Regions from separate parts of the Mesorhizobium sp. B2-6-2 genome, predicted to be linked through region 1. Evidence: predicted binding sites of a transcription regulator. Region 1 holds the regulator's gene; the other holds the start of a gene.
What was found. The regulator HrcA, encoded in region 1, represses chaperone genes, less so after heat shock. The targets are predictions, from matches to a motif close to GTTAGCACTCNCNNNNNGNGAGTGCTAAC.
Positions count from the first base shown of each region.

Region 2: groES (co-chaperone GroES) is a predicted target of HrcA. The motif match lies at 4,208-4,236, and genes of this name have one in related genera.

Region 1 is NZ_VFUG01000001.1:37,934-43,359, reverse strand. It holds gene hemW (radical SAM family heme chaperone HemW) at 1-103, opposite strand, end outside; gene rdgB (RdgB/HAM1 family non-canonical purine NTP pyrophosphatase) at 100-792, opposite strand; gene FJ419_RS00235 (VOC family protein) at 792-1,202, opposite strand; gene rph (ribonuclease PH) at 1,467-2,183, opposite strand; gene hrcA (heat-inducible transcriptional repressor HrcA) at 2,343-3,425, shown strand; gene FJ419_RS00215 (hypothetical protein) at 3,497-3,694, shown strand; gene FJ419_RS00210 (sorbosone dehydrogenase family protein) at 3,826-5,166, shown strand.
Region 2 is NZ_VFUG01000010.1:101,916-107,341, reverse strand. It holds gene FJ419_RS19825 (TadE/TadG family type IV pilus assembly protein) at 1-1,226, opposite strand, end outside; gene groL (chaperonin GroEL) at 2,128-3,783, opposite strand; gene groES (co-chaperone GroES) at 3,847-4,143, opposite strand; gene FJ419_RS19810 (class I SAM-dependent methyltransferase) at 4,373-5,272, opposite strand; gene FJ419_RS19805 (hypothetical protein) at 5,246-5,426, shown strand, end outside.

The sequences.
Region 1 (5,426 bases):
GGCTGTTGAAGTCGCAATAAGGGCACTTGGCCGCGCAGAACGGCCAGTGGATATAGACGCCGAAGCCGGGGCTGCGGTCGAGCGGTAGGGTCACTGCGCTCATGCGGGTCCTGATCGCGCCAAATCCAATCTGGCCAAATTTAATCGCGCTTCGGCGAATTTCTGGAAGGCGCGGGCGCGGTGCGACAGCGCCGTCGCCTGGCCGGGCTTCCAGCCATGCTTTTCTCGCGCGCTCATCTCGCCAAAAGTCCTGTCGAAACCGTTGGGCAGGAACACCGGATCGTAGCCGAAGCCGAGCGTGCCGCGCGGCGGCCACACCAGCGTGCCTTCGGCCTCGCCGCGATAATATTCGGCCTCGCCGTCGGGAAAGGCCAGGCAGATGACGGCGACGAAGCGGCCGGTGCGCTGCGCGGGCTCCGTAGCGCCGCCCTCCTGTAGCGCCACCTCGGTGCGCTGCATGGCCATGCCGAAATCCCTGCTGCCGTCCGGCGTCTCGGCCCAGTTGGCGGTATAGACACCGGGCGCGCCGTCGAGCGCGTCGACGCAGAGCCCGGAATCGTCCGACAGCGCCGGCAGGCCGGTCGCCTTGGCGGCCGCATATGCCTTGATATAGGCATTCTCCTCGAAGATGGTGCCGGTCTCGTCCGGCTCGGGCAGGCCGTATTCCTTGGCCGATTTCGCCTCGAAGCCGAACGGCGCCATCAGGTCGGCGAATTCGCGCAGCTTGCCTTCATTGTGGCTGGCGACGACGATCTTTTTTTCCCCAAGGGAATGAAAAGGTTGCGAGTGCATCAAAAACCCCAGATCCTTGGCTCGGCGAACTCGATCGAATTGCCCGACGGGTCGCGGATATAGATCGAATGCCCGCCCTGCGGCCATTCGAAATCGCTTTCGATGGCGATGTTGTTCGCGGCGAGATGCTTGCGCCATGCGGCGATTTCATCGGCGGTTGCCGCAAAGCAGAGGTGCCCTTCGCCGGCCGTGCCGTGCGGCGGGACCTTCAGCCGAGCGTCCGGCGCCGGCGGGATTTTCGTTGCCTCGGCATTGAAGAGGAGCAATACGCCATCGCCGCAGCGGAAGAAGACATGCCGGCCCTCGACCTTGCCCAGCGCCTCGAGGCTGATGACGTCGCGGTAGAAGGCTTCGGCGGCGTGTAGGTCTGTGACGTAGAGGGCGGATTCGAGGATTGCGGAGGGTATCACGAGGCCCCCCTCTCTGCCCTGCCGGGCATCTCCCCCTCAAGGGGGGAGATTAGCAGTTTCGATGCCGCCGCACATCTTGCAACGCTGGCGATTGGCGAAAGCCGAAGCAACATCTGATCTCCCCCCTTGAGGGGGGTGAGGAGTGGTCCGCCTAGCGGACGGAAAGCCAATTGCTTGGCTTTCCGAACGACGAACGCCCGAAGCGACAGCGAAGGGCCGGCGACGGCAGGCCAGAGAGGGGGGCCTAGGCTCGGCATTTCAAACCTACGCCACCGCCATCTGCTGCAGGCTCACCAGCCGCGAAATACCCTTCTTCGCCAAGCCCATCAGCGCCGCGAACTGCTCCTCGGAGAAAGGCTCGCCCTCGGCCGTGCCCTGGATCTCGACGATGCCGCCCTTGCCGGTCATGACGAAGTTGGCGTCGGTGCCGGCCGAGGAATCCTCCAGGTAATCGAGGTCGACGACCGGCTGGCCGTCATGGATGCCGCAGGAAATCGCCGCGACATGGTCCTTCAGCACCTTGGCGACGCTCACCATCTGGCGCGCTTCCATCCAGCGCAGGCAATCGTAGAGCGCCACCCAGCCGCCGGTGATCGAGGCCGTGCGGGTGCCGCCATCGGCCTGGATGACGTCGCAGTCGACGGTGATCTGCTGCTCGCCCAGCGCCTGCAGGTCGACCACGGCGCGCAGCGAGCGGCCGATCAGCCGCTGGATCTCCAGCGTGCGGCCGCCCTGCTTGCCGGCGGAGGCTTCGCGCCGCATGCGTTCGCCGGTCGAGCGCGGCAGCATGCCGTATTCTGCCGTCACCCAGCCCTTGCCGGAATTGCGCATCCAGGCCGGCACCTTTTCCTCCAGGCTCGCCGTGCACAGGACGTGCGTGTCGCCGAACTTCACCAGGCACGAGCCTTCGGCGTGCTTGGAGACGCCGCGTTCGAAGGAGATGGCGCGCATTTCGTCGGCTTGGCGTTTGGAGGGGCGCATTCGGCCTTCTTTCTTGTCGTTTCCGGAATCGTGGCCGGCTTGTAGACGTATGCGCAGCATGGCGCAAAGGAAAACGAGGTCGCGTGACCGCAAACGCGGCACCGGGTTGCGCCGCCGTAGCTTAAGTCTATATCTTTCGGAAAGAGGTTTCTCGCCGGAATGAACAAACCAGTCGATCCGACGTCGCAGTCGCCGGTACTTCAGTCACTCGACATGCGCTCGCGCGATATCTTCCGGCGGATTGTCGATTCCTACCTGCGCGACGGCGAGCCGGTCGGCTCGCGCAGCCTGTCGCGCATCCTGCCCTCCTCGCTGTCGCCCGCCACCATCCGCAACGTGATGAGCGACCTCGAGCATCTGGGGCTGATCTACGCGCCGCATATTTCCGCCGGGCGGCTGCCGACCCAGACCGGCCTGCGCTTTTTCGTCGACGCTTTCATGGAGCTGGGCGACCTTTCCGACGACGAGCGCCGCACCATCGAGGCGCAGGTGCGCGCCTCCGGCTCGGGCGCGACGCTGGAGCATATGCTGACCGAGGCCAGCCAGATGCTGTCGGGCATGTCGCGCGGCGCCGGCCTCGTGCTCGCCTCCAAGCACGAGGTGGCGCTGAAGCACATCGAATTCATCCAGCTCGAGCCCTCCAAGGCGCTCGCCGTGCTGGTGTCGCAAAACGGCGACGTCGAGAACCGCGTCGTCGACCTGCCGGCCGGCACCACCGTGTCGCAGCTGCACGAGGCGTCCAATTTCCTCAACGCCCATATCCGTGGCCGAACACTGGCCGAGGCGCGCGCGGAAATCGCCCGCATCAAGGACGAGACCAGGGCGGCCCTCGACACGCTGTCGCAGGATCTGGTCGAGAAAGGCCTCGCGGTCTGGGCCGGCGCCGAAAGCGGCCTGCCGGCGCGCCTTATCGTGCGCGGCCGCGCCAACCTCCTGGAAAACGTCACCGCCCAGGCGGACATCGAATTGCTTCGCCATCTGTTCGAGGATTTGGAAACCCAGGACGGACTGCTGCAGCTGCTCGACCTTGCCGAAGAAGGGCCGGGCGTGCGCATCTTCATCGGCTCGGAGAACAAGCTGTTTTCGCTGTCCGGCTCCTCGCTGGTCGTCGCCCCCTATCGCGACAAGGACGCCCGCGTCGTCGGCGCGCTTGGCGTCATCGGGCCGACCCGGCTGAACTACGCCCGTATCGTGCCGATGGTCGACTATACGGCGCAGCTGATTTCGCGCATGCTTCGTTAGGTGTATCGATATTCAGGTGATGCCGGCCTGACCTGAACCTCGACACAGCTGAGGGTGCAAAGGAGAAGAACATGGCGCTGGAATCGCTCAAGGCCCAGATCAGCCTGCTGCTCGAGGAGATGGTGAACCAGCCCGAGGACGAGCACGAGATCCAGGAGCAGCTGCGCGAGAAATTGAGGGAGATGCGCGCCATGGGCCTGCCCCTGCCGGCTGATCTCGTGGAGTTGGAAAAGCGCCTCGACGACGATCTGGACGCCGAAGAGGCCTGAGGCCGGCGCTCCGTCAAATCGGCTTGCGCACGCTTCTCTTTTCGATCGTTTGCCCAATATGTCCTGTCTCCGGGCGCCTTATCGAGTGAGGCGCCCAGGGACCGGACATGTGACAGACGACGGAGGACAGCATGATGCGGATCGCCGGCCTTGCGGGCTTCGCGCTGGTTTTTGCCACGAGTGCCTTTGCGCAGCAGGCCGATCAGCCCTTGCTCAGCGGCGAGAAAGCCTTCGGCGATTGGAAAGCCGACCGTCCAGGCGTGCGCCGGCTGCTGAAACTTGAGGATTTGCCGAAACCCGATATGACGGAGTCCGCATCCAACGGCGGCGGCGTCACCGAGCGCCCCGAGGACGCAAAGCCAAAGCTTCCGCCCGGCTTTTCCGCCGAGCTGATCGCATCCGGCATCGACAGTCCGCGCGTCGTGCGGGTGGCGCCGAACGGCGACCTCTTCGTTGCCGACAGCCGGGCAAACCAGGTCCGCGTCTATCGCCTGGCGGAAGGCAGCGCCAAGCCTGCACAGGAGTCGATCTTCGCCAAGGGCCTGACCCGGCCCTACGGCATCGCCTTCTACCCGCCGGGCGACAAGCCGCAATGGGTCTATGTCGCCAACAGCAACAGCGTCGTCCGCTTTCCCTACCGCGACGGTGACCTGGAGGCGTCGGGCAAGCCGGAAACCATAGTCGCCAAAGTTCCCGCCAGCCACCACTGGACGCGCGACATCGCCTTCTCGCCCGACGGCAAGACGCTCTATCTGTCGGTCGGCTCCGGCTCCAACATCGCCGAGGACATGGGCACAAAGCCGAAGGGCGGTGTCGAGGCGTGGGCGAAATCGCAGCCGCTGGGCGAGGCCTGGGGTCCGGAGCAGGGCCGCGCCGACGTGCTGGCCTTCGACCCCGACGGCAACAACCGCAGGGCGGTCGCCACCGGCCTGCGTAATTGCTCCGGCATGACCGTGCAGCCGGCGACGGGCGCGCTCTGGTGCGTCGTCAACGAGCGCGACGAGCTTGGCGACAACACCCCGTTCGAATTTGCCACCGCCGTGAAGGACGGCGCCTTCTATGGCTGGCCCTGGTATTATATCGGCGACAATGAGGACCCGCGCCACCAGGGCGCGCGCCCCGATCTCGCCGGCAAGGTCACGGTTCCGGATGTGCTGATGCAGGCGCATTCGGCGCCACTCAACATCGCCTTCTATGATGGCGCCAATTTCCCGGCCGATTTCAAGGGCGACGCCTTCGTCACGCTGCACGGCTCGTGGAACCGCAATGTCCGCACCGGCTACAAGGTGGTGCGGCTGAGGTTCAAGGACGGCAAGCCGACCGGCGAATACGAGGATTTCGCCACCGGCTTCGTCATATCCGACGATGCGGTCTGGGGCCGGCCGGTCGGCGTCGCCGTGGCCAGGGACGGCGCGCTGATCCTCACGGAGGACGGCAATGGCACGATCTGGCGCATTACGCATGGTGGGTAGCTGTTCGACATAGGGGTTTTTAGAAGGTGCCGTTTGTCGATGGACAAGGCTTTACCCGTTCATTTCTATGAAATCAGCGCAAACGTTGGCAACTAGCGGAAGCCACCCCAACCTCGTCATTCCAGGGCGTAGCAGGCGCGCAGCGGCGTCGCGGAGACCCTGGAATCCATTCCGTGACCCTGATCATAGAACGCAGCGGAGCAGGATTCTGCACCGTTGCTACGCTTCGAGGTCACGGAATGGAGCCTCGGGTCTGCGCG
Region 2 (5,426 bases), on a different contig from region 1:
GTGTTATCGCTGATGCCGATCTTGAACGTGCCGGCGCCGAACGCCGTGGTGCCGTAGCCGGTCGTCAGCCCCTTGCTGAAGTTGAAAGTGCCGGCACCGAATGTGGTAGTCCCGGTGGTTGTCACCTGCTTGCCGAAATCATAGGTGCCGGCGCCGAAGGTGGTGGTTCCGGCCGTGGTCAGCTTGCCCGCGAAATTGTAGGTGCCCGGTCCGAACTTGGTGGTGGCGCTGGTCGTGAGATCGCCGGAGATGTTGTAGACGGTCGTCGCCGCGCCCGTGGTGGCGAAGTTGAGATTGATACCGCCGCCGATCGTGATGGTGCCCAGGTTGACCGTGGTTTTGCTGCCGCAATTCAGCGTCCAGGTTGATGACGACGATGCCCAACTGGCGGCGCAGCCCAGCGCATTCGCCTGGCCTTGGGTTGATCCCTGGGTCCAGCCGAAGTCGATATTGTTGCCGCTCGGGGTGGTCGGCGCTGCTGGCGCGGCGGTTGGCGAGAGCGCCGCCACGGTGGCAAAGCGGGCGACGGCAGCCGCGACCGCGGAATTGCCCGCCAGCGGATCGGGAGTCGACTTCTTGGTGATCACCGCCGCCGTCCCGTTTGGTCCGGTGATGCCGTTGCAAGGCTGGCTCGGGGCCGTTGCGGAATTGTAGTTGACGCCGATAGCCGAGATGCCGGTGCCGCACGGAACGGTGATCGTGTTATTCGACGAGACCGTGCATTTGGGGGCGTTGACGGCCGTGCCGCCTGACAGCGTGATGCCCGTCTGGGTGCCGTCCAATGCCAGCATGCAACCCGGTGTCGACGGCTGCGCGCCGAGCTCAGCGACGGAATTGGCGTAGATCTGCAATTGCTGGCGATTGTCGAGGACGCGCGCAAGCAGCAGCTGCTTCTGCGTGCGGATCGATACGGAGACCGCGTTCACGCCGGTTGTCTTCGGCGAGGTGACCAGCGTCGCCGACACATCGGCTGCCGGAACGCCGTTGAGCGTGGCGACATTGATCGCCGCCGCGGTCATCCGGTCGGTCGACTGTGTCTTGTTATAGGCAAGCGCGCCGGCAAAGGCCGCGAGATCGGCGGTACGCTGGTTGCTGGCGCGCTCGACCAGCGCGCCGCCATATTCGGTGACCAGCGCCGCCATGCCGACGAGCAGCGGCAAAAGCAGCGCGGACATGATGAGGACGTTGCCGCCACGGTCACGCACGAACCGGTGGAAAATTTGCATCGATGAAGACCCCGACACCCCTAAGCGCGCGAGCAATCAAGCACGCCCTATTCATTAGTAAGCGCGGATATCTTAAAAAATATTGTCCGACAAATGCCGCAACGATCGCGGGCGTTTAACCGAAGGCGCTGATTTTGTTGAGGAATTGCACAAAGTTTAGGCAGTCGGTTGAAGCTGCAGCAGGGGTTGCCCATGGAGCAGCACGCTTGGCTGGAACATGATCCCGGAAAGGTGGGAGCCGGTTTTCGGAGAGGATCATGCTCCAACTAGTTCTCCGACACAGAGATTTTTGAAAGGTTGCCGTTTGTCTTGGTGCAAGATTCTCCGTTCATTTCCGTGAAATCAGCGCAAACGCCGGGAATTGGTTGAAGCCGCCCCAACCTCGTCATTCTATGGCGGAGCAAGGAGCGAAGCGACGCGGCGCAGACCATAGAATCCATGCCGTGACTTGGAAGCGCCGCCTCGGTGCAGAATTTTGCTCCGTTGCACGCATTGGCGAAGGTAACGGCATGGATTCCAGGGTCTTCGCGACGGAGCTTCGCTCCTGCTCCGCCCTGGAATGACGATCGCGATGGGCGTTTCGGCCAATCTCCAAGGCATGCCGCCTGCCAACGCAAACAGAGCCGACCGGTCAAAATCCCCTGTGCCACTAGAGCGCGATCACGAAAGTGGGAACCGGTTTCGGAGAAGATCATGCTCCAACAGAGAGTTAGATCAGGATGGCGATTCAACGAAACGTCATCCTGATCTACGCTCTGGGCCGCCGCAACGAGAAAGGGCGGCATCTCTGCCGCCCCTTTCCGTGTGTTAGCCAGATCGGCTGGATTAGAGACCATGCCGCCACTCAAGCCCGCTTGCGGGCTTGAGCAACGTTAGTTCATGGGCGTGCTTTATGGACTTCTTAGAAGTCCATGCCGCCCATGCCACCCATGCCGCCGCCGCCCATGCCGCCAGGCATGCCGCCGCCAGCCGACTCCTTCTTGGGAGCTTCGGCGATCATGGCTTCGGTGGTGACAAGCAGGCCGGCGACCGAGGCCGCGTCCTGGAGAGCCGTGCGAACGACCTTGACCGGATCGACGATACCCATGGCGATCATGTCGCCATACTCGCCGGTCTGGGCGTTGTAGCCGAAGGTCGGGCCCTTGTTCTCAAGGATCTTGCCGGCAACGATCGATGCTTCCGCACCGGCGTTGGACGCGATCTGACGGGCCGGAGCCTGCAGGGCGCGACGCACGATGTTGATGCCAGCGGTCTGGTCGGAGTTGGCGCCGGTTGCCTTGATGTTCAGCGAAGCGCGCAGAAGCGCGACGCCGCCGCCGGGAACGATGCCTTCTTCGACGGCCGCACGGGTCGCGTTGAGAGCGTCATCGACGCGGTCCTTCTTTTCCTTGACCTCGATCTCGGTCGCGCCGCCGACGCGGATCACCGCGACGCCGCCGGCGAGCTTGGCCAGACGCTCCTGCAGCTTCTCCTTGTCGTAGTCCGAGGTGGTCTCCTCGATCTGCTGCTTGATCTGGGACACGCGGCCCTGGATCTCGGCCTTCTTGCCGGCCCCATCGACAATGGTGGTGTTCTCCTTGGAGATCGACACCTTCTTGGCGCGGCCGAGCATGTTGAGGCCGACATTCTCGAGCTTGATGCCGAGGTCTTCCGAGATGACCTGGCCACCGGTGAGGATGGCGATGTCTTCCAGCATGGCCTTGCGGCGATCACCGAAGCCCGGCGCCTTGACGGCGGCGATCTTCAGGCCGCCACGCAGCTTGTTGACGACGAGCGTGGCCAGGGCCTCGCCTTCGACATCTTCCGAGATGATGACCAGCGGCTTCGAGGTCTGCACGACAGCCTCGAGGATCGGCAGCATGGCCTGCAGGTTGGAGAGCTTCTTCTCGTGCAGAAGGATGTAGGCGTCTTCCAGGTCCGCAACCATTTTGTCGGCGTTGGTGACGAAGTAGGGCGAGAGGTAGCCGCGGTCGAACTGCATGCCTTCGACGACTTCGAGCTCGGTCTCGGCGGTCTTGGCCTCCTCTACGGTGATGACGCCCTCATTGCCGACCTTCTGCATCGCTTCGGCGATCATCGAGCCGACCGAGGCATCGCCATTGCCGGCGATGGTGCCGACCTGGGCAACTTCTTCCGAGGTCTTGATCTTCTTGGCGTTCTTGATCAGCGTCGTGACGACGTCGCCAACGGCGAGGTCGATGCCGCGCTTCAGGTCCATCGGATTCATGCCGGCGGCAACCGCCTTGTGGCCTTCCTGGACGATCGACTGCGCCAGAACCGTTGCGGTCGTGGTGCCGTCGCCGGCGATGTCATTGGTCTTCGAAGCGACTTCGCGGACCATCTGCGCGCCCATGTTCTCGAACTTGTCCTCAAGCTCGATTTCCTTGGCGACGGTGACGCCGTCCTTGGTGATGCGCGGGGCGCCGAACGACTTGTCGATGACGACGTTGCGGCCCTTGGGACCGAGGGTGACCTTCACCGCGTCGGCGAGGATGTTGACGCCGCGCAGCATGCGCTCACGGGCATCGCGGGAGAATTTTACGTCTTTGGCAGCCATGTTTTAGCTCCTGGCAGGGGCTCGGGAAGAGCCCGAAGATGAAGATTCAGGTGAGGCCGATGGTCAGCCGATGATGCCCATGATGTCGGATTCCTTCATGATCAGAAGGTCTTCGCCATTGAGCTTGACTTCAGTGCCCGACCACTTGCCGAACAGGATGCGGTCGCCGGCCTTGACGTCCAGCGGCACGAGCTTGCCGCTTTCGTCGCGGGCGCCGGAGCCGACGGCGATGATTTCGCCTTCCTGCGGCTTCTCCTTCGCCGTATCCGGGATGATGATCCCGCCGGCGGTCTTGGATTCGGATTCGACCCGGCGAACGACCACGCGGTCATGAAGCGGGCGGAACTTGGACTTTGCCATGTTATCTTCCTCGAATGAGAACGGTGAGAACTGTTCCTCCATCCGGCGAGGCCGCCGGATATAAGTTAGCACTCACCAAAGGCGAGTGCTAACGTGGCGCTGAGATAGGCCGCTAGGTTGCCGGAGTCAAGGCGCGCGCAAGGGGGCAGCGGCGCGAAATTTTTCTCGTGCTAGACGCCAGGCCGAAATGCGCCGGCCATCGCGAGGCGCCGACGAGCAACCCCGCCCGTCAGTCCAGGCGCTTCGGCGAACGCAGCACCAGCAGCGGGCAGCGTTCCGCGAGCCCGTATGTGCCGGTCTTGGCCAGCCGGACATCATCGAAGAAGGTCCCGGCTTCCTTGATCAGCGCTGCCGCCGGAGCGAAGCTGTAGACGACGGACGAGTTCCGGTAGACGTCGATGGTTCCGATAACCGGCAGTTCCCATCCGGTTCGAGCCGACAGCTCCTCGCGATCGGGAAACACCCCGTCGAATTGTTCGAGAATGCCTTTGACCGGTATCGTGTAATCAGGCGCGCCGGCGATAGCGGTCATGGCCACGCGCCATTTGAGCTCGTGGAACGTCGAGACGCAACCGGCCAGCGCCAGGGCGCGGACTTCCTGCGGTTCGTCGCGGGTTTCGGGGGAAGCATAAAGCCTGACGGCGGCACGCCCGTCGGATTTGAGCGCACGCGCGATCGACGCGAACAGCGTGCGTCTGAGGTCAGCGGCGCCGATGACGGAGAGACATCCATCGCCGATCAGCGCTTCGATGCTCGCGCCGGGAAACGGCAAGTCGAACCAGTCGCCCTGCACCGCCTTGCGCATATCGGTGTCGCCCGGCCAGATGCCGGCAATCATGTCTGGAGACTCGTCTACCGCCGTCATCATGGCGCCAAGTCCGGCGAGCTCGGGCGTCACGCCGAGCATGACGACGTGCGATTGCGAAAGCTCGAGCTCACGTTCGTAGGCCTCGACCACCTGAGCCGGCGGCCGCAGCGGCGAGCCGAGCAACTGCCAGTGCTTGCGAATTGCATTCCAGTGCTCGGTCATGCAAACCCTGTATCGGTTAGGGCATTGTGTTCGTCGCATAATCGAAGGCGCATAATAAGCCAAGTGGGGCGCATGGCACGCATCGCCGTCATCACGCATGAACAGGACCGCTTCCAGAGCCGGCGCGGGCTGCTGCTGCGCCGTGACAGCCCGTATATGCTCTTCGATCTGCTGGAGGAGCTGAAGCGCCGCGGCCATTCGGTGCGGGTCCTGCGCGGCACGTCGGCGAAGCCGGCCGCCGACATCGCGGTGC